3 regions of the Sinomonas halotolerans genome follow, and region 2 is predicted to be linked to each of the others. Evidence: predicted binding sites of a transcription regulator. Region 2 holds the regulator's gene; each other region holds the start of a gene.

Region 1 (5,786 bases), on a different contig from region 2:
CCAGGCTGCGTCCGGAGCAGGTGAGTACGCGCCGCCGGGACCGGTGGCCACGAGCCGGTCTCCCGGCTGGGCGGCCGCCGCCCAGGGGCCCGCGAGGCCCTCGTCCCCGTGCACCACGAAGTCGAGCGTGAGTTCACCCGCGGCGGCGTCGAACGCGCGGACCGTGTACGTCCGGGTCACGGGCCACTGGTCCCGCGGGAGGGCCTCCTTGAGCTCCGCGAGGTCCACCGGGCCGTCCGGCCATACTCCGCCCGGCAGCTGCACTGGGAAAGCGACCTTGACGTACTTGTCGGTGAAGCCGTTGTCCGCGAACGCCGCGAAGCCCGGCCCTCCGGCCACGATCCGCACGAGATGGGGGGAGAGCCTCTCGGTCCGGGAGACGACGAGGTCGAGTGTGGGCCGCGGCTTCTTGGCCGGCCGGTCGGGCAGAGTCATGGGCCAAGGCTACCGAGCCTGCGCCCGTCTACGCCCAGCGCACCGGCTCGGCCCCCTGCTCCGCGAGCAGCGCATTGGCGCGGCTGAACGGGTGGGAGCCGAAGAAGCCCCGGGAGGCGGAGAGCGGCGAGGGGTGCGCGGAGGCGATGATCGGCGTCGTGCGCAGCAGGGGTGCCACGGACTGCGCGTCCCTGCCCCACAGGATCGCGACGAGCGGCAGGCCGCGGCCGACGACGGCGCTCACCGCCGCGTCCGTGACTTCCTCCCAGCCGAGCCGGCGGTGCGAGCCCGCCGCGCCTGCCCGTACGGACAGGACGCGGTTGAGCAGGAGCACGCCCTCCGCCTCCCAGGGCGAGAGGTCGCCGTCATGCGGGGCGGGGACGCCGAGGTCCGCGGTGAGCTCACGGTAGATGTTCGCGAGGCTGCGCGGGAGCGGTCGAACGGCCGCGTCGCACGCGAAGCTCAGCCCTATCGGGTGCCCCGGCGTGGGGTACGGGTCCTGCCCGATGACGAGCACGCGCACGGCGGAGAGGGGCCGCGCGAAGGCGCGCAGGAGCCGCTCGGGGGAGGGGAGCACGACGGCGCCGTCCCCGGCTTCCGCCGCGAGCGCGGCGAGTGCGCGGCGCAGCGCGGTCTCGGCCGGCGCGAGGGCCTGAACCCACTCGGGGTGGACAAGGTCCGACAGGGGAGCCGCGGTCATCGTCTCCAGGGCCCGTGCGGCCTCAGCAGGGTCCATCGCGGCGGCGCCAGTGCCCGCGAGGGCCGTGCGGGAGCCTGGAGCCGGGACGGGAAGGTCGAAGAGCGGCTCGGAATCCATCACCGTGCCAGTGTGCCAGAGGGGTGCCAGAGGCGTCCCGGCTCCCGGCGCGCGCGGGAAATGACAGCCCTGTAGTTCGTTTCTCCTAGACTGGAGGCCATGTCCGCAGCAGCACACAGTACGCAGGAGACCGGCGTCCAGGAGACCAGCGTCCAGGAGACCAGCGTCCAGGAGACGGGCGAACACGAGCTGGACCTCGATCCGCACGGGCGGCCCACGGCGGGCCTCACCGAGCGGGAGGTGCAGATGCTGGCCCTCGAACGGGGATGGTGGAAGTACGCCGGGGCCAAGGAGCAGGCCGTCCGCGAGCTCTTCGACCTCTCGGCGACGCACTACTACCAGCTGCTCAACGCCCTCATCGACACCGAGGCGGCGCTCGCCCATGACCCGATGCTCGTCAAGAGGCTGCGTAGACTGAGGACGTCGCGGCAGCGCGCACGCACTGCCCGCCGGCTCGGCGGGAGCGCCTGACCCGGCCGTCCCCCAGCCGTCACGACAAGGACCATACGCACGCATGAGCACGTACCCCCGCGACGAATTCGATGCGGTCCCCGAGTCCCCCCGCCGCCAGGGCGTGCACCGGGCCCGCGCCAACGGCGGCGGCCGCCGAGGCCTCGTCTGGATCCTCGCGGCCGGCATCGCTGCCCTGCTGATCGGCGCCCTGGCCTTCTTCGTCCTGCCTGGCCTGGTCGGAGCCCAGAAGACCGCGCCGGCCTCGTCGTCGGCCCCGTCCAGCGCCGCCCCGACGCCGCCGGCGGAGAGCTCCGCGCCGGCCACCGCGGCGCCCACCAAGGAAGCAGCCCCGACCCCGACACCCACGCCCACGCAGGCTGGGCCGACCGTGGACCGCACCCTCGAGGTCGGCGTCTACAACGCCACCGGCACTGCGGGCCTCGGCGCACGCGTCGGGGACACGGCGCGCGCAGCCGGCTGGAACGTCACCGCGGTAGCCAACTGGGGCGGCAGCCCGGTCGCGTCCCCGGTGGTCTACTACCGTGACGCGAAGGACGCCGCGGCCGCCCGGGCACTGGCCGCGGACCTCGGCATCAGCGAGGTCTACGAGGCCAGCGCGCTCGGCATCCCGCTCGCCGCGGTGCTCGGCCCCGGGTACGCGGGCTGAGCATGGCCCGCGTCCCCTCCCGCGCCGGGCGGCGCCGGCTCGGTGCCGCCGCCGCGATGGCGTGCGCCCTCCTGGCCACCGCCTGCACCAGCGGGGGAGACGCGCGCACGGCCCAGCCCGGCCCGTCCGGGGACGGGGTGCTGCGGATCGGCCTGCTGCTGGACAGCACGGGAGGCTCTGCGTACCTCAACGAGGCCCAGCATGCCGCTGTCCTCGCCGCGGTCCAGGAGGCCAACAGCGCGGGCGGCCACGCCGGCGCCCCGATCGAGCTCATCGACCCTGAGCCCAGCGAGGACACCGCGGAGGCCGCGCGCCGGCTCGTCGACGCGGGCGCGGACGTCGTGATCGGTCCGACCGACTCCTCGCGCGCACCGGCCGCGATCGACGTGCTCTCCCGCGCCCACGTCCCCCTCATCTCACCGGCCAACGAGTCCGCGCAGCTGAGCTCCTACCCGAGCTCGGGCTACTACTTCCGCACAGCCGCGCCGGAGACGGCGGCGGGCGCCGCCCTCGTCGAGCTGGCCCGCTCCTCGGGGGCGGCGTCCGTCGCCGTCCTGCACCAGGAGGGCGAGCGGTCCGGGGCGATCGCCCAGGGCGCCGCCGCAGCGCTCGGGGCCGCCGGGCTCGAGGACGCCGGCAGCGCCGAGTTCTCCGGGCACGACGCCGGCCCAGCGGCCCTCGCTGCGAGCGGCGCGGACGCGGTGGTCGTGATCGCGGAGGCCGACCAGCAGGCCGTCGTCGCCCAGCTCGCGGATGCAGGCGTGCGCGGCGAGCGGCTCGTCCTCTCGGAGGGGCTCGTGCGCAGGTACGGCACCGGGATCGCCTCCCGTGCGCTCGAGGGCGCCCGGGCCGCGGTGCCCGGCGTCTTCCCCAGCCCCGACTTCCAGGCCGCCGTGCTCGAGCAGGACGAGGACCTCACGGACATGGCCTTCGCCGCGGAGGCGTATGACGCGGCGGCGCTCGCCGTCCTCGCGGCGGGGGAGGCCGCGGACGACGGCGGTGCCTCCATCGCCGCGAAGCTCACGGCCGTCTCGGGCGGGGCGGGCGGCGACCGGCAGGCGTGCACCTTCGTCACGCAGTGCCTCGCGCAGCAGGAGGAGGGCAAGGCGGTCGACTACCAGGGCCAATCCGGCCCGATCGCCTTCGACGCCCACGGGGACATCACGCAGGCCGAGTTCATGGTGCTCCGGTTCGGACCGGACAATGACCCCGCCCAGGCGGGGCGGGTCGCCGTCGCGCGCTGACCGCGCGAGGCGAGGGCCCGGCGTCGTGCGCCGACGGCCCGGGGCACCGCCCAGCTGCCGCCTCCATCTTGCACTCGGAGGGGTCGAGTGCTAAAGATTGACCTAGCACTCCCGTAGCCCGACTGCTAACCGCCAGGGCCTCGTGAAGCCTCGACGGCGCAGTCGTCCGCGGGAGGAAGGGAACACCTCGCTGGGGTGAGGCACCGGCTGACCGGACACGGGAGGCGGGGGCCGGCCGTCGCGGGCGCTGCAGCAGGTGGTCACACCGAACGACTGTCCCGAAAGGACTCACGCCGTCATGGCCAAGATCATTGCATTCGACGAGGAGGCCCGCCGCGGTCTCGAGCGCGGCCTGAACCAGCTGGCCGACGCCGTCAAGGTCACCCTCGGCCCGCGTGGCCGCAACGTCGTCCTCGAGAAGAAGTGGGGCGCCCCCACGATCACGAACGACGGTGTCTCCATCGCCAAGGAGATCGAGCTCGACGACCCGTACGAGAAGATCGGCGCGGAGCTCGTCAAGGAGGTCGCCAAGAAGACCGACGACGTCGCTGGCGACGGCACCACGACCGCCACTGTCCTCGCCCAGGCGCTCGTCCGCGAGGGCCTGCGCAACGTCGCAGCCGGCGCCGACCCGCTCTCGCTCAAGCGCGGCATCGAGAAGGCCGTCGCCGCTGTGACCGAGGAGCTCCTCGCCTCCGCCAAGGAGATCGAGACCAAGGAGGAGATCGCCGCGACCGCGTCCATCTCCGCCGGCGATACCCAGATCGGCCAGCTCATCTCCGAGGCCCTCGACAAGGTGGGCAAGGAGGGTGTCATCACCGTCGAGGAGTCCAACACGTTCGGCCTCGAGCTCGAGCTCACCGAGGGCATGCGCTTCGACAAGGGCTACATCTCGGCCTACTTCGTCACCGACGCCGAGCGCCAGGAGACGGTCCTCGAGGACCCGTACATCCTCATCGTGAACTCCAAGATCTCCTCGGTGAAGGACCTCGTCGCGGTCCTCGAGAAGGTCATGCAGACCAACAAGCCGCTCCTCATCATCGCCGAGGACGTCGAGGGCGAGGCCCTGGCCACGCTCATCGTCAACAAGATCCGCGGCACCTTCAAGTCCGTCGCCGTCAAGGCTCCGGGCTTCGGCGACCGCCGCAAGGCCATGCTGACCGACATCGCCATCCTCACCGGTGGCCAGGTCATCGCCGAGGAGGTCGGCCTCAAGCTCGAGAACGCCACGGTCGAGCTGCTCGGCAAGGCCCGCAAGGTCGTCGTGACCAAGGACGAGACCACGATCGTCGAGGGTGCCGGCGACGCCGACCAGATCGCCGGCCGCGTGGCCCAGATCCGCGCCGAGATCGAGAACTCGGACTCGGACTACGACCGCGAGAAGCTCCAGGAGCGCCTCGCCAAGCTCGCCGGCGGCGTCGCCGTCATCAAGGCGGGCGCGGCCACCGAGGTCGAGCTCAAGGAGCGCAAGCACCGCATCGAGGACGCCGTCCGCAACGCGAAGGCCGCCGTCGAGGAGGGCATCGTCGCCGGTGGTGGCGTGGCCCTCATCCAGGCCGGCGCCAAGGCGTTCGCCAACCTCTCGCTCGAGGGCGACGAGGCCACGGGTGCCAACATCGTCAAGGTTGCCATCGACGCCCCGCTGAAGCAGATCGCCTTCAACGCGGGCCTCGAGCCGGGCGTCGTCGTGGACAAGGTCCGCGGCCTGCCCGCCGGCCACGGCCTCAACGCCGCCACCGGCGTGTACGAGGACCTCCTGGCCGCCGGCGTCAACGACCCGGTCAAGGTGACCCGCTCGGCGCTGCAGAACGCCGCGTCGATCGCCGGCCTCTTCCTCACCACGGAGGCCGTTGTCGCCGACAAGCCCGAGAAGGCCGCCCCGGCCGGCCCGGGTGCCGATGAGATGGGCGGCATGGGCGGCTTCTGAGCCCCCATCCGCTCCGGCTACCCGGCCCCCGCGGCTGACGGTGGTTCGCACGACGGCGGGGTCCCCACTTCCGTGGGGGCCCCGCCGTCGCCGTCCCCACCCGTTTCCGGTACAGACATCCGGGCGATTGACCCTTTCGGGTACAGCACCCCTGGGCACTCGGGCGTTCCATGGGATGAGCAGAAATCGTGCCCCTTCCCGCGTCAGACGCCTGCGCTCGTTCGTCCTTCCGGCACACGCACG
Region 2 (5,786 bases):
GTGAGCTCATCCCGCGCCAGCAGTTCGAGGTGCCGATCCAGGCCGCGATCGGCTCGCGCATCATCGCCCGCGAGAACATCCGTGCCATCCGCAAGGACGTCCTGGCCAAGTGCTACGGCGGCGACATCACGCGCAAGCGCAAGCTGCTCGAGAAGCAGAAGGAAGGCAAGAAGCGCATGAAGATGGTGGGCCGCGTGGAGGTCCCGCAGGAGGCCTTCATCGCCGCGCTCACGACCGACGAGTCCGGCAAGGACAAGGCGAAGAAGTAGCGTGCGCGTCCCTCCGGCAGCCGGCAGGGTGGTGGCCTAGTGCCCAGCGCCCTGCCGCTCGGCGATCCTGCCCCGGCCGACGGCGTGCTCCCGGCCCAGGCGGCCGACGGCGCCTCGGAACGGAGCTTCTCCCTGTACGCGCACATTCCGTTCTGCGCCGTGCGGTGCGGGTACTGCGACTTCAACACCTACACGGCGACCGAGCTCGGCGGCGGCGCCTCCCAGGCGGCGTATGCTTCGACCGCGGTGGAGGAGGTTCGGTTCGCCGCGGCTGCGCTCGAGGCCTCCGGGGTGGCGAGGCGGCCCCTGTCCACGGTGTTCTTCGGCGGTGGGACGCCCACGCTCCTGCCTGCGGCGGACCTCGCCTCGATCCTGGACGCGGCTGTGGACGCATGGGGCCTCGCGCCGGGGGCGGAGGTCACCACGGAGGCGAACCCGGACTCCGTCACCCCAGAGTCCCTCCACGTGCTCGCAGAGGCCGGTTTCACGCGCGTCTCCTTCGGCATGCAGTCCGCCGTGCCGCACGTCCTGGCGGTCCTCGACCGGACGCATACCCCGAGCCGCGTCCCGGATGCCGTCCGGTGGGCGCGCGAAGCGGGCCTCGACGTCAGCCTGGACCTCATCTACGGCACGCCTGGCGAGAGCATGGAGGACTGGAGGGCCTCTCTGGAGGCGGCCCTCGCCTGTGGGCCTGACCACGTGAGCGCCTACGCGCTCATCGTCGAGGAGGGCACGCGCCTCGCCGCGCAGATCCGCCGCGGCGAGGTCCCCCCGGTCGACGACGACGACCACGCCGAGAAGTACGAGCTCGCCGATGCGGTCCTCGCCGAGGCGGGCTTCTCGTGGTACGAGGTGAGCAACTGGGCCCGCCGCACCGAGGACGGCGGCGGCGGGGGAGCGCGGTATGCGTGCCGCCACAACCTCGCATACTGGCACGGCGGGGACTGGTGGGGGATCGGCCCCGGCGCGCACTCCCACGTGGGCGGCGTGCGCTGGTGGAACGTCAAGCACCCCACGGCCTACGCGGGCAGGCTCGCCGCGGGCGCCTCGCCGGCTGCGGGACGTGAGACGCTCGACGCCGACACGCGCCGGATCGAGCGCGTCCTCCTCGGGATCCGGCTCGCCGAGGGGCTTCCCGTGGCCGAGCTCGAGCCCCAGGGGCGCGCTGCTGTCGCGGGGCTCATCGCGGACGGCCTCGTCGAGGGGAAGCACGCTTTGGCCGGGCGGCTCGTGCTCACGCTTCGCGGACGGCTCCTCGCGGACGCCGTGGTGCGCCGCGTGCTCCCATAGCGCTGGCGCCGCTCTGCGACCTCGGGTGGGCCGGCTACTGGATGAGCCGGAGGTTGTACTGGTACCGGTACGGCTGGCCGCGGTTCACCTGGACGCCTGCGATCACGGAGAAGACCGTGAGGGCGAGCCAGATGACGGTCGCGAAGACGGCGAAGACGTTGCCGACCACCGGAATGAGGGCGAGGACGTTGAACACGATCGCCGCGGCCGTGGGCGGCAGCGTGAAGTTGAGGGCCTCTTTGGACTCCTGGGCCGTGAAGGGCCCCCGGTCCTTGAACACGAGGTAGATCAGGAGCGAGGGCACGCAGCCGAGGATGCCCCCGAAGTGCGCGAGGGTCGCCCACTGCCGGTCCTCTGAGGAAGTGAGCGGCAGCGCCCGCGCCGGGATTCCGTGGTATTCGCTCTCGCCGTTGCGGGGGTCCTGCGGGTACTCGGCCACTGGGTTCCTTGCCTGTGTGTCGGTGCTTCATGCTCGGATGGGCCGCGGGTGGCGGCCCGAGAGCACTCCAAGGATAGCGGAGGCGCGGCCGTCAGGCCGTGAGGAAGTCGATGACCTCCTCGACACGCCCGAGCAGCGCGGGCTCGAGGTCCGCGTACGTGCGCACCCTTCCGAGGAGCCTCTGCCACGCGAGGCCCAGGTCCTCGGCGGTCTCGTGCGGCCAGCCGAACGCCGCGACGACGCCGGTCTTCCAGTCGGTGCCCCGCGGTACCGAGGGCCAGGCGGGGATGCCGAGGACGGAGGGCCTGATGGCCTGCCAGACGTCCACGTAGGGATGCCCCACGATCAGGACATTGCCCGCGGCGCCGGGCGCGGCCATGGCTGCCGCGGCGATGCGGGACTCCTTGGACCCCTCGACGAGGTGGTCCACGAGGACGCCGAGCTTCCGGTCCGGGCCCGGGCCGAAGTCGGCGATGGCGGCGGCGAGGTCGTCTACGCCGTGGAGGGGCTCGACGACGATGCCCTCCACGCGCAGGTCGTCACCCCACACCTTCTCCACGAGTTCGGCGTCGTGCTTCCCCTCGACCCACACGCGGCTGGCCTTGGCCACCTGGGCCCGCTGGCCCTCGACGCGCACGGAGCCGGAGGCGGTGCGGGCCGGTGCGGCGGGCGCGGAGGGCAGTGCGGGCGGGCCCACGCGCACGGGCCGGCCGTCCACGAGGAACCCGAAGCCGAGTTGGAACGAGCGCGTGCGGCCCCGGCGGTCCTCGAGGCTCATGACGTGCATCCCGCCGGACTTCTCGATCCGGGTCACGGCGCCCACCCAGCCGGACTCGGCGTCCTCGAGGACGAGGCCGATCTCTGCCGGCACGGTGGGGAGCTCGCGCTTGGCCGGGGCGGAGAGGCTCACGGGCCCCCACGTGTCGAAGGGTGAATGCTCCACGTGCTCGGCCTCTCTTCGTGTCCGTCAGCCCGGCCGGCGCCGGGCCCTCCCATGCTAGGCGAGTGCCCGGCGTCGGCCGTGCAGGCGGCGTGCACCGGCTGTTGTGCAGCCGCCAGCGCGCCGGGGGCGGGCATAATAGACTTGGCACTTGGTCCCAGGGAGTGCTAACGCTGGAGGGGTGAAGGAATGAACGAGCCGCGCAAGCTCGAGGTGCTGCGGGCAATCGTCGAGGACTACGTGCACTTCCGCGAGCCCGTCGGCTCGAAGGCGCTCGTGGACCGGCACCGTCTGGGCGTCTCGAGCGCGACGATCCGCAACGACATGGCCGCGCTCGAGGACGAGGGGCTCATCGCGGCCCCGCACACGAGCGCCGGCCGCGTGCCGACCGACAAGGGGTACCGCGTCTTCGTGGACCACCTCGCCGACGTCCGCCCGCTCTCCGCCGCCGAGAAGCGCGCGATCCACACCCTCCTCGACGGCGCCGACGACCTCGACGACGTCCTCGAGCGCACCGTGAGGCTCCTCTCGCAGCTCACCAACCAGGTGGCCGTGGTGCAGTATCCACAGCTCGGGCGGGCCCGGGTGCGGCACATCGAGGCCGTGTCCCTCGCGCCCCGCCAGGTGCTGCTCGTGCTCATCGCCGACTCCGGGAGTGTGGAGCAGCGCGTGCACGCAGTGCCCGAGGACGTGGACCGGGACCGGCTCGCCGTCCTGAGGGACAGGCTGCTCTCGGCCGCGGCGGGCACGCCCGTGGCACTGCTGGACGAGACGCTCGCCGCCGTGGTGGGCCTCCTCCCACCCGGCGAGCAGCCGCTGGGGGCCGAGCTCGCGCGAGGCCTCGTGCTCCTGGCCGCGTCGAGCCGCGAAGAGCGCATGGTCATGGCCGGGACCGCGTACCTGGCCCGGTCCACGGGCGACTTCCTCCAGAGCATCTCGCCGGTCCTCGAGGCCCTCGAGGAGCAGGTCGTGCTCCTGCGCCTCCTGTCGGAGATGGCCGGTGACCCGCGCGGCGTGGCCGTGCGGATCGGCCGCGAGAACTCCTACGACGGCCTGGCCGAGACCTCCGTCGTCGCCACGGGCTACGGGCTCGGGGACGGGCCGAAGATCGGCGTCCTCGGGCCGACCCGCATGGACTACCCGGCCACGATGGCCGCTGTGCGCGCCGTAGCCCGCTACCTGTCCAAGATCCTCGCTGGAAGCTGAGAGAAAGAAGACTGTGAGCAGCCACTACGAAACCCTGGGCGTTCCGTCTGACGCGAGCGCTGAGGAGATCAAGAAGGCCTACCGGAAGCTGGCCCGCAAGCTCCACCCCGACGTGAACCCGGGGGAGGAGGCCGCGGAGCAGTTCAAGGCGGTCACGCACGCCTTCGAGGTCCTCTCCGACCCGCAGAAGCGGCGCGTCTACGACATGACCGGCAACGAGAACGGCACGGACAACGGGTTCGGCGGATCCTACAACGGCGCCGGCTTCGCGTTCCAGGACATCTTCGAGACGTTCTTCGGCGGTGCCGGCGGCCAGGCCGGGCCCGCCTCCCGCGTGCGCCGGGGCCAGGACGCGCTCATCGCCGTGCGGATCGAGCTCAAGGACGCCGTCTTCGGCGTCAACAAGAAGCTCGAGGTCGACACCGCGGTGACGTGCGAGCGCTGCGAGGGCTCGTGCTGCGAGCCCGGCACGGAGCCGGTGCGCTGTACCGTGTGCGGCGGCAGCGGCCACGTCCAGCGGGCCGTCCGCTCGATCCTCGGCCAGGTCATGACGACGGCCGCCTGCCCCTCGTGCCAGGGGTTCGGCACCGAGATCCCGAGCCCGTGCCACGAGTGCAGCGGCGAGGGCCGCGTGCGCAGCCGGCGCACGCTCACGGTGAAGATCCCGGCGGGCGTCTCCACGGGCACCCGGATCCAGCTCTCCGGCCAGGGCGAGGCGGGCACCGCCGGTGGCCCGCCGGGGGACCTCTACGTCGAGATCCGCGTGGCGCCGCACGCGATGTTCACCCGCGAGGGCGACCATCTGCACGCGACCCTCAGCGTGCCCATGACTGCCGCCGCGCTCGGTTCCGAGATGACGCTCGAGACGTTCGACGGCGAGCAGGGCATCACCCTGCGGCCGGGGACCCAGTCCGGGGACGTCGTGACGCTCCCGGGCCTGGGCGCGGCGCGGCTGCGCGGCGGCGGACGCGGCGACCTGCTCGTGACGGTCAAGGTCGAGACGCCCACCCGTCTGGACCCCGAGCAGGAGGAGCTGCTCCGACAGTTCGCAAAGCTCCGCGGCGAGCACGTGGGCGAGGGCAAGCTCGTGGGCAGCGGCGGCGTCTTCGCGAAGCTTCGCGACAAGCTGGGCAATCTCTGACATGTCCCGGCCGCTCTTCTACGTCCCCGCAGGCACGCTCGACGGCGCGGCGCCGGGGGAGCGCGTGACAGTTGCCGGATCCGAGGGACGTCACGCCGCGACGGTGCGCCGCCTCGGGCCAGGCGAGGGCGTAGACCTCGCCGACGGCGCGGGCGTGCGGGCCGCGGGGCAGGTCGAGCAGGCCGAGGGGTCGGAGCTCGTGGTCGTCCTCGAGAGCGTGGTCCGCGAGCCCCGCCAGCCCTTCCGCCTCGTCCTCGTCCAGGCCCTCGCGAAGGGGGACCGGGACGAACTCGCCGCGGAGACGGCCACGGAGCTCGGAGTCGACGCCGTGGTGCCGTGGCAGGCGGAGCGCTCGATCGTGCGGTGGAAGGCCGAGAAGGCCGAGAAGTCGCTCGCGAAATGGCGCGCGGTGGTCTTCGCCGCGGCGAAGCAGTCGCGCCGGGCGACTGTCCCGGCGGTGGAGGCTGCGCTCGACAGCGCTGGCCTCGCACGCCGGATCTC
Region 3 (5,786 bases), on a different contig from region 2:
GAGGACGAGGACAGTGCGGGCGGGGTCCGTCACGCCGTTGCTGCAGAAGCGCGTGTCCAGCTCCGGGTCCCCGGTGCACTCGGCGAACTCCGGCCACTGCGGCTCGAGGTCGCCGAGAGCCGGCGCGAACCGCTCCACCTCCGGGGTGGGCTGGCCGAAGACGCTCTCCGCGCCGGGGAATTCGGGGCCCGCGGCGTCGGCGCGCTCGGCGGCATCGCGCACGACGGCGGTCTTCCACACCAGGGCGGGCACGGCCACGAGGGCGAGGCTCACCGCGATCGCGGCGGCGGGCCGGACGAGCCCCTTCTCGAGCGCCGGCAGGGTGCGCAGCGGCTTCTCGACACAGCGGGTGGTCACGGCGGCCAGGACGAGCGAGACGGCGACGACCGCGAGGCCGCCCAGCCACCCGGCGTCGTCCGCGCCCGCCCACGCGAGCCCGAGCACGAGGACGGGCCAGTGCCACAGGTACAGCGCGTAGGAGATGTCCCCGAGCCGCACGAGCGGCCGCGCCGAGAGGAACCGGTCCGCCCCCGCGCGGCTGCCGGTGGCGCCGGCCACGATCACGGCGGCGGCCGAGAGCGTGGGCCACAGCGCGACGTACCCGGGGAAGGCCTGGTCCACCTGGAGCACGATCCCGCACGCGAGCATCGCCGCGACGCCGGCCCAGCCCAGCAGCACCCGGAACCAGCGCGGGAGCGCGAACGCCGGCAGGACGAGCGCGAGGAGGGAGCCGAGGGCGAACTCCCAGAGCCGCGCCCGGGTGTCGAAGTACGCGTACGCCTGGTCGGCGCCCGTCTCCCACACCGAGAACGCGAAGGACGCCGCGAACACCCCCGCGAAGAGCAGCAGGAGCATCCCCCGGTAGTCCAGGCCGAAGCGGCGGGACGCCCACGCCACAGCCACCAAGGCAAGCGGCCACAGGATGAACACCTGCCCCTGGATGGACAGGGACCAGAAGTGCTGGAAGGGGCTCGCAGTACTGCTCTGCTGCGCGTAGTAGTCCACGGACTCGGACGCGAGGAGCCAGTTCTGCGCGTACGCCGCGGAGGCGAGGGCGTGGTCCGCGAGCTGCTTCCAGCGCGTCTCGGGGAGGATCACCGCCCCCGCCGCCAGGATGGCGAAGACCACCACGACCACCGCGGGCAGGAGCCGCTTGAACAGGTGCAGCCAGTGCCTGACGAGTCCGATGGCGTGCTCCGCCGGCGTCTGGCGCGAGTCCCGCCCGTACCGCCCCACGAACTGGCCCGTGATGAGGAAGGCGGAGACGAAGAGGAACACGTCCACCCCGCCCGAGACCCGCCCGAGCCACACGTGGTACGCCACGACCATGAGAACGGCGAGCGCGCGGAGCCCCTGGATCTCGGTGCGGTACCCCCGGCCCGGGAGGCGGGAGGGCTGGGCTGCGGTCGTCGCGTGACCCGCCACCGCAGCCATACCGCACCCTCCAGCCTGAGAAATCGGAGCCTCCATGCTAGCGGTGCGGGCGTGGAGGACTCGAATCAGGGGTGCGCCGTGGTGGGCCGGCTCGGCTGGGGCTGGAGGACGCACGACGGCGGCAGGCCCCCTTCCGCGTGGAAGGGGGCCCGCCGCTGGGGTGCTCGCGTGCGAGCTGGGGGCCAGGGCTAGTGGCTGTGGCCCGCGTGGTCGTCCGCGTCCTCGGCCGGCTTGTCCGCCACGAGGGTCTCGGTGGTGAGGACGAGGGCCGCGATCGAGGCCGCGTTGCGCAGCGCCGAACGGGTCACCTTGACCGGGTCGATGACACCGGCCGCGATGAGGTCCTCGTACTCGCCGGACTTGGCGTTGAAGCCGTGGTTGACCTCGGCCTCCTCCACCCGGGCGGCGACGACGTAGCCGTCGAACCCCGCGTTCTGGGCGATCCAGCGCAGCGGCTGGACGAGGGCGCGGCGCACGATCCCGACGCCGGCCACCGCATCGCCCGTGAGGGCCTTGACCGCCTCGTCCTCGTCGAGGACGCGGACCGCGTGGGCCAGGGCGGAGCCGCCGCCGGCCACGATGCCCTCCTCGAGGGCCGCGCGGGTCGAGGACACGGCGTCCTCGATGCGGTGCTTCTTCTCCTTGAGCTCGACCTCGGTCGCGGCGCCGACCTTGATGACGCCGATCCCGCCGGCGAGCTTCGCGAGGCGCTCCTGGAGCTTCTCGCGGTCCCAGTCGGAGTCCGTGCGGGCGAGCTCGGCGCGCAGCTGCGCGACGCGGCCGGCGACGTCCTCGTGCGACCCGGCGCCGTCCACGATCGTGGTCGTGTCCTTGGTCACCGTGATGCGGCGGGCCGTGCCGAGCTGCTCGAGCCCGACCTGGTCCAGGCTCAGGCCGACCTCCGGGGAGACGACCTGCGCGCCCGTGAGGGTCGCGATGTCCTGGAGCATGGCCTTGCGGCGGTCGCCGAAGCCCGGGGCCTTGACGGCCACGACATTGAGCGTGCCGCGGATCTTGTTGACGATCAGCGTGGACAGGGCCTCGCCGTCGATGTCCTCCGCGATGATGAACAGCGGCTTCGAGGCGGACAGGGCCTTCTCGAGCACCGGCAGGAACTCCTGCAGCGAGGAGATCTTGCCCTGGTTGATGAGGATGAGCGCGTCCTCGAGGACGGCCTCCTGGCGCTCCGCGTCCGTCACGAAGTACGGCGAGAGGTAGCCCTTGTCGAACTGCATGCCCTCGGTGAGGACCAGCTCGGTCTGGGTCGTGGAGGACTCCTCGATCGTGATGACGCCGTCCTGGCCCACCTTCTCGAAGGCCTCGGCGAGCAGGTCGCCGATCTCCTCGGACTGGGCCGAGATGGCCGCGACGTTCGCGACCTGGCGGCCCGAGACCTCCTGCGCGTTCTCCGCGAGGCGGGCGACGACGGCCTCGACGGCCGCCTCGATGCCGCGCTTGATCTCGCCCGGGGCTGCGCCCGCGGCAACGTTGCGCAGGCCCTCCTTGACGAGTGCCTGGGCGAGGACGGTCGCGGTCGTCGTGCCGTCGCCGGCGACGTCGTTGGTCTTGGTCGCGACCTCCTTGGCGAGCTGGGCGCCGAGGTTCTCGTACGGGTCCTCGAGCTCCACCTCGCGGGCGATCGTGACGCCGTCGTTCGTGATGGTGGGCGCGCCCCACTTCTTGTCCAGGACGACGTTGCGGCCGCGCGGGCCGAGCGTCACCTTGACGGTGTTGGCGAGCTTGTCGACGCCGGCCTCGAGGGCCTTCCGGGCGTCATCGTTGAATGCGAGCTGCTTGGCCATTCGCTTCTCCTTCTCAAATGCGGGACACCCCGGCCGCGCTCAGGCGGCCGGGGTGTCACACACAGCGCTACTTGACGACGATCGCGAGGACGTCGCGGGCGGAGAGCACGAGGTACTCGGCGCCGCCGGTCTTGACCTCGGTGCCGCCGTACTTCGAGTAGAGGACAACGTCGCCCACGGCGACGTCCACCGGGACGCGGTTGCCGTTGTCGTCAACGCGGCCGGGGCCGACAGCGACGACCTCGCCCTCCTGCGGCTTCTCCTTGGCGGTGTCCGGGATGACGAGGCCGGAGGCCGTGGTCTGCTCGGCTTCGAGCGGCTTGACGACGATGCGATCCTCGAGAGGCTTGATGGAGACCGACACGGATCTCTCCTTTTCATGAACGGGTTCACGGATAGGGAGCCGGGCAAGCAACCGTCGTCGCGGGTGCCGGGAGCGTGCCTGACATGGTTAGCACTCGACCATGCCGAGTGCCATTGCCGACTCTAGTGAGGCACTTGGCACTCGGTCAAGGCGAGTGCCAACCGGCGGCGTACTCGCGGCGGGCGCCGCGCGTGCCGGCCCTAGCTCCCGGCGAGCTCGTCGAAGCTCAGGCCGCCCTCGTCGTCGTCCGCAACCCGCCCGCGCGTGAGATACAGCGCCACGACCGAGCCGACCACCGCGAGCCCGCCGAGGACCAGACCCACGATCGCGGCGGCCTTCGCGCCCGCGTACTGGTCGCGGAGGGCGGCCGCCTCCTCGGTGGGATCCGAGATGTCCTTGCCCCCCATCGAGTACACGCCCGCCGTGAACGCGTCCAGGCCCAGCACCACCGCGAGCAGCACGGCCGAGATCGACGCGAGCACGATCCCCACGATGAGGGCCGGCCGGACGGAGCGGAGCAGCCCGGCGTCACCGGACAGGGCGCCCGACCGTGGCCGGCGGCCCCCGGAAGCCAGGCTCTCGGACGCGTTCTTCTCGGACGGGCGGCGGCGGGACGGCATGGGCTCCATGCCGTCAACCCTATCCAATCCGCACGTGCCCAGGGGCCGCCGGATCCCGCCTGTGACGGCGCCGGTAGGCTGGAGCGCATGGCCCACGAGAACAACGCCCCGGAGCAGCTCGCGCAGCTGTTGACCCCCGAGGGCTGGGCCCTCCTCAACGCGGTGGGACCGTACCGGGAAGAGGACGCGCTCGCGCTCAGCACGCGGCTTCGCAAGGAGGGCCACTCCCCCGAGCTCGTCTCCGCCGTCCTCAGCCAGGCGAGGCTCCGGGCCAGGGCGCAGGCGAAGTTCGGCGAGTTCGCATCCCACATGCTGTTCACGCGCGCGGGTCTCGAGCAGGCCACCCGGCTCTCGGTCGCCGCGCGGCACGCGGGCCGGTTCAAGGACGCCGGCGTGCGGCGCGTGGCAGACCTCGGGTGCGGCCTCGGCGCGGACGCGCTCGCGCTCGCGTCCCTCGACCTGGAGGTCACCGCCGTCGAGCTCGACGAGACGACCGCCGCGTGCGCGACCGTGAACCTCATGCCGTTCCCCTCCGCCCGCGTGGTGCACGCCAACGCGGAGTCCGTTCCGCTGGACGAGGTCGACGGCGTGTGGCTGGACCCCGCCCGCCGCACCACCTCCACGTCGGGCACCGAGCGGATCTGGGACCCGGAGGCGTTCTCGCCGCCCCTCTCCTTCGTGGAGGCGCTCGCCGCCCGCGGGCTGCCCGTGGGGGTCAAGCTCGGGCCCGGCATCCCGCACGAGTCGATTCCGGCCGGGTGCGAGGCGCAGTGGGTGTCCGTCGACGGGGATGTGGCGGAGGTCTCGCTGTACTTCAACTCGCTGCGCCGGCCGAGCGTGCGGCGCGCGGCGCTCCTGCTGGACGGGGGCTCGGGCGGTGCCGGCGGGCCAGCCGGAGGTTCAGGCGGGGCCGGCGGCGGGGGCTCGGCGGAGCTCGTGGCCGAGACGGACTTCGGGGACGGCGCCGAGCCGCGCATCGGCCCGCTCGCGGGGTACCTCTACGAGCCCGACGGCGCCGTGATCCGGGCGGGGCTCGTCGCCGAGCTCGCGGAGCGGCTCGGCGGGCACCTCGTGGACCCGCACATCGCCTACATCTGCGCCGACGAGCACGTGCCCACCGCGTTCGCGCGGGCCTACCGGGTGCTCGAGGTGCGGCCGTACAGCGTCAAGGCGCTGCGCGCGTGGGTGCGGGAGCAGGGCATCGGGGTGCTCGACATCAAGAAGCGGGGAACGTCGGTGACGCCCGAGGAGCTCCGCAGGCTCCTGCTCGCGGGCCAGAAGAAGGGCGCTGCCGGGCACGCGACCCTCGTCCTGACGCGCATCGGGGACGACCGCGTGGCCGCGGTCGTCGAGCCCGTCTGACCCCGCACCAAACCCCGTTGCGGGGTCACCTCCCCGCGACCCCATTGCGGGGTCACATCCCCAACCCGTTGTGGGGTCCCGTCCCGACCCATACGGGGTCCCGTCCCGACCCAGGGGGCGGCGGGACCTCACAACGGGCGGGACGGGACCCCACAACAGGCGGGACGCGACCCCACAACGGGCGGGACGCGACCCCACAACAGG

Evidence for each region. Region 2 encodes HrcA, which represses chaperone genes, less so after heat shock. Its sites were predicted from a motif close to TTNGCACTCGNNNNNNNCGAGTGCNAA; they were not measured.
Region 1: a site for HrcA is predicted at 3,719-3,745, ahead of groL (chaperonin GroEL). Genes of this name have one in related genera too.
Region 3: a site for HrcA is predicted at 3,735-3,761, ahead of groES (co-chaperone GroES). Genes of this name have one in related genera too.

The regions. Positions count from the first base shown of each region.
Region 1 is NZ_JBDFRB010000001.1:464,783-470,568, reverse strand. Features, by position in the region: gene ABCQ75_RS02085 (siderophore-interacting protein) at 1-435, opposite strand, end outside; gene ABCQ75_RS02080 (uracil-DNA glycosylase) at 464-1,135, opposite strand; gene ABCQ75_RS02075 (DUF3263 domain-containing protein) at 1,352-1,723, shown strand; gene ABCQ75_RS02070 (LytR C-terminal domain-containing protein) at 1,767-2,372, shown strand; gene ABCQ75_RS02065 (ABC transporter substrate-binding protein) at 2,375-3,616, shown strand; gene groL (chaperonin GroEL) at 3,915-5,543, shown strand.
Region 2 is NZ_JBDFRB010000009.1:15,437-21,222, forward strand. Features, by position in the region: gene lepA (translation elongation factor 4) at 1-269, shown strand, start outside; gene hemW (radical SAM family heme chaperone HemW) at 309-1,559, shown strand; gene ABCQ75_RS10995 (DUF4870 domain-containing protein) at 1,594-1,998, opposite strand; gene ABCQ75_RS11000 (DUF3097 family protein) at 2,090-2,941, opposite strand; gene hrcA (heat-inducible transcriptional repressor HrcA) at 3,128-4,144, shown strand; gene dnaJ (molecular chaperone DnaJ) at 4,158-5,285, shown strand; gene ABCQ75_RS11015 (16S rRNA (uracil(1498)-N(3))-methyltransferase) at 5,287-5,786, shown strand, end outside.
Region 3 is NZ_JBDFRB010000012.1:62,546-68,331, forward strand. Features, by position in the region: partial or broken gene ABCQ75_RS12780 (acyltransferase family protein) at 1-1,470, opposite strand, end outside; gene groL (chaperonin GroEL) at 1,623-3,236, opposite strand; gene groES (co-chaperone GroES) at 3,304-3,600, opposite strand; gene ABCQ75_RS12795 (hypothetical protein) at 3,801-4,229, opposite strand; gene ABCQ75_RS12800 (class I SAM-dependent methyltransferase) at 4,308-5,582, shown strand.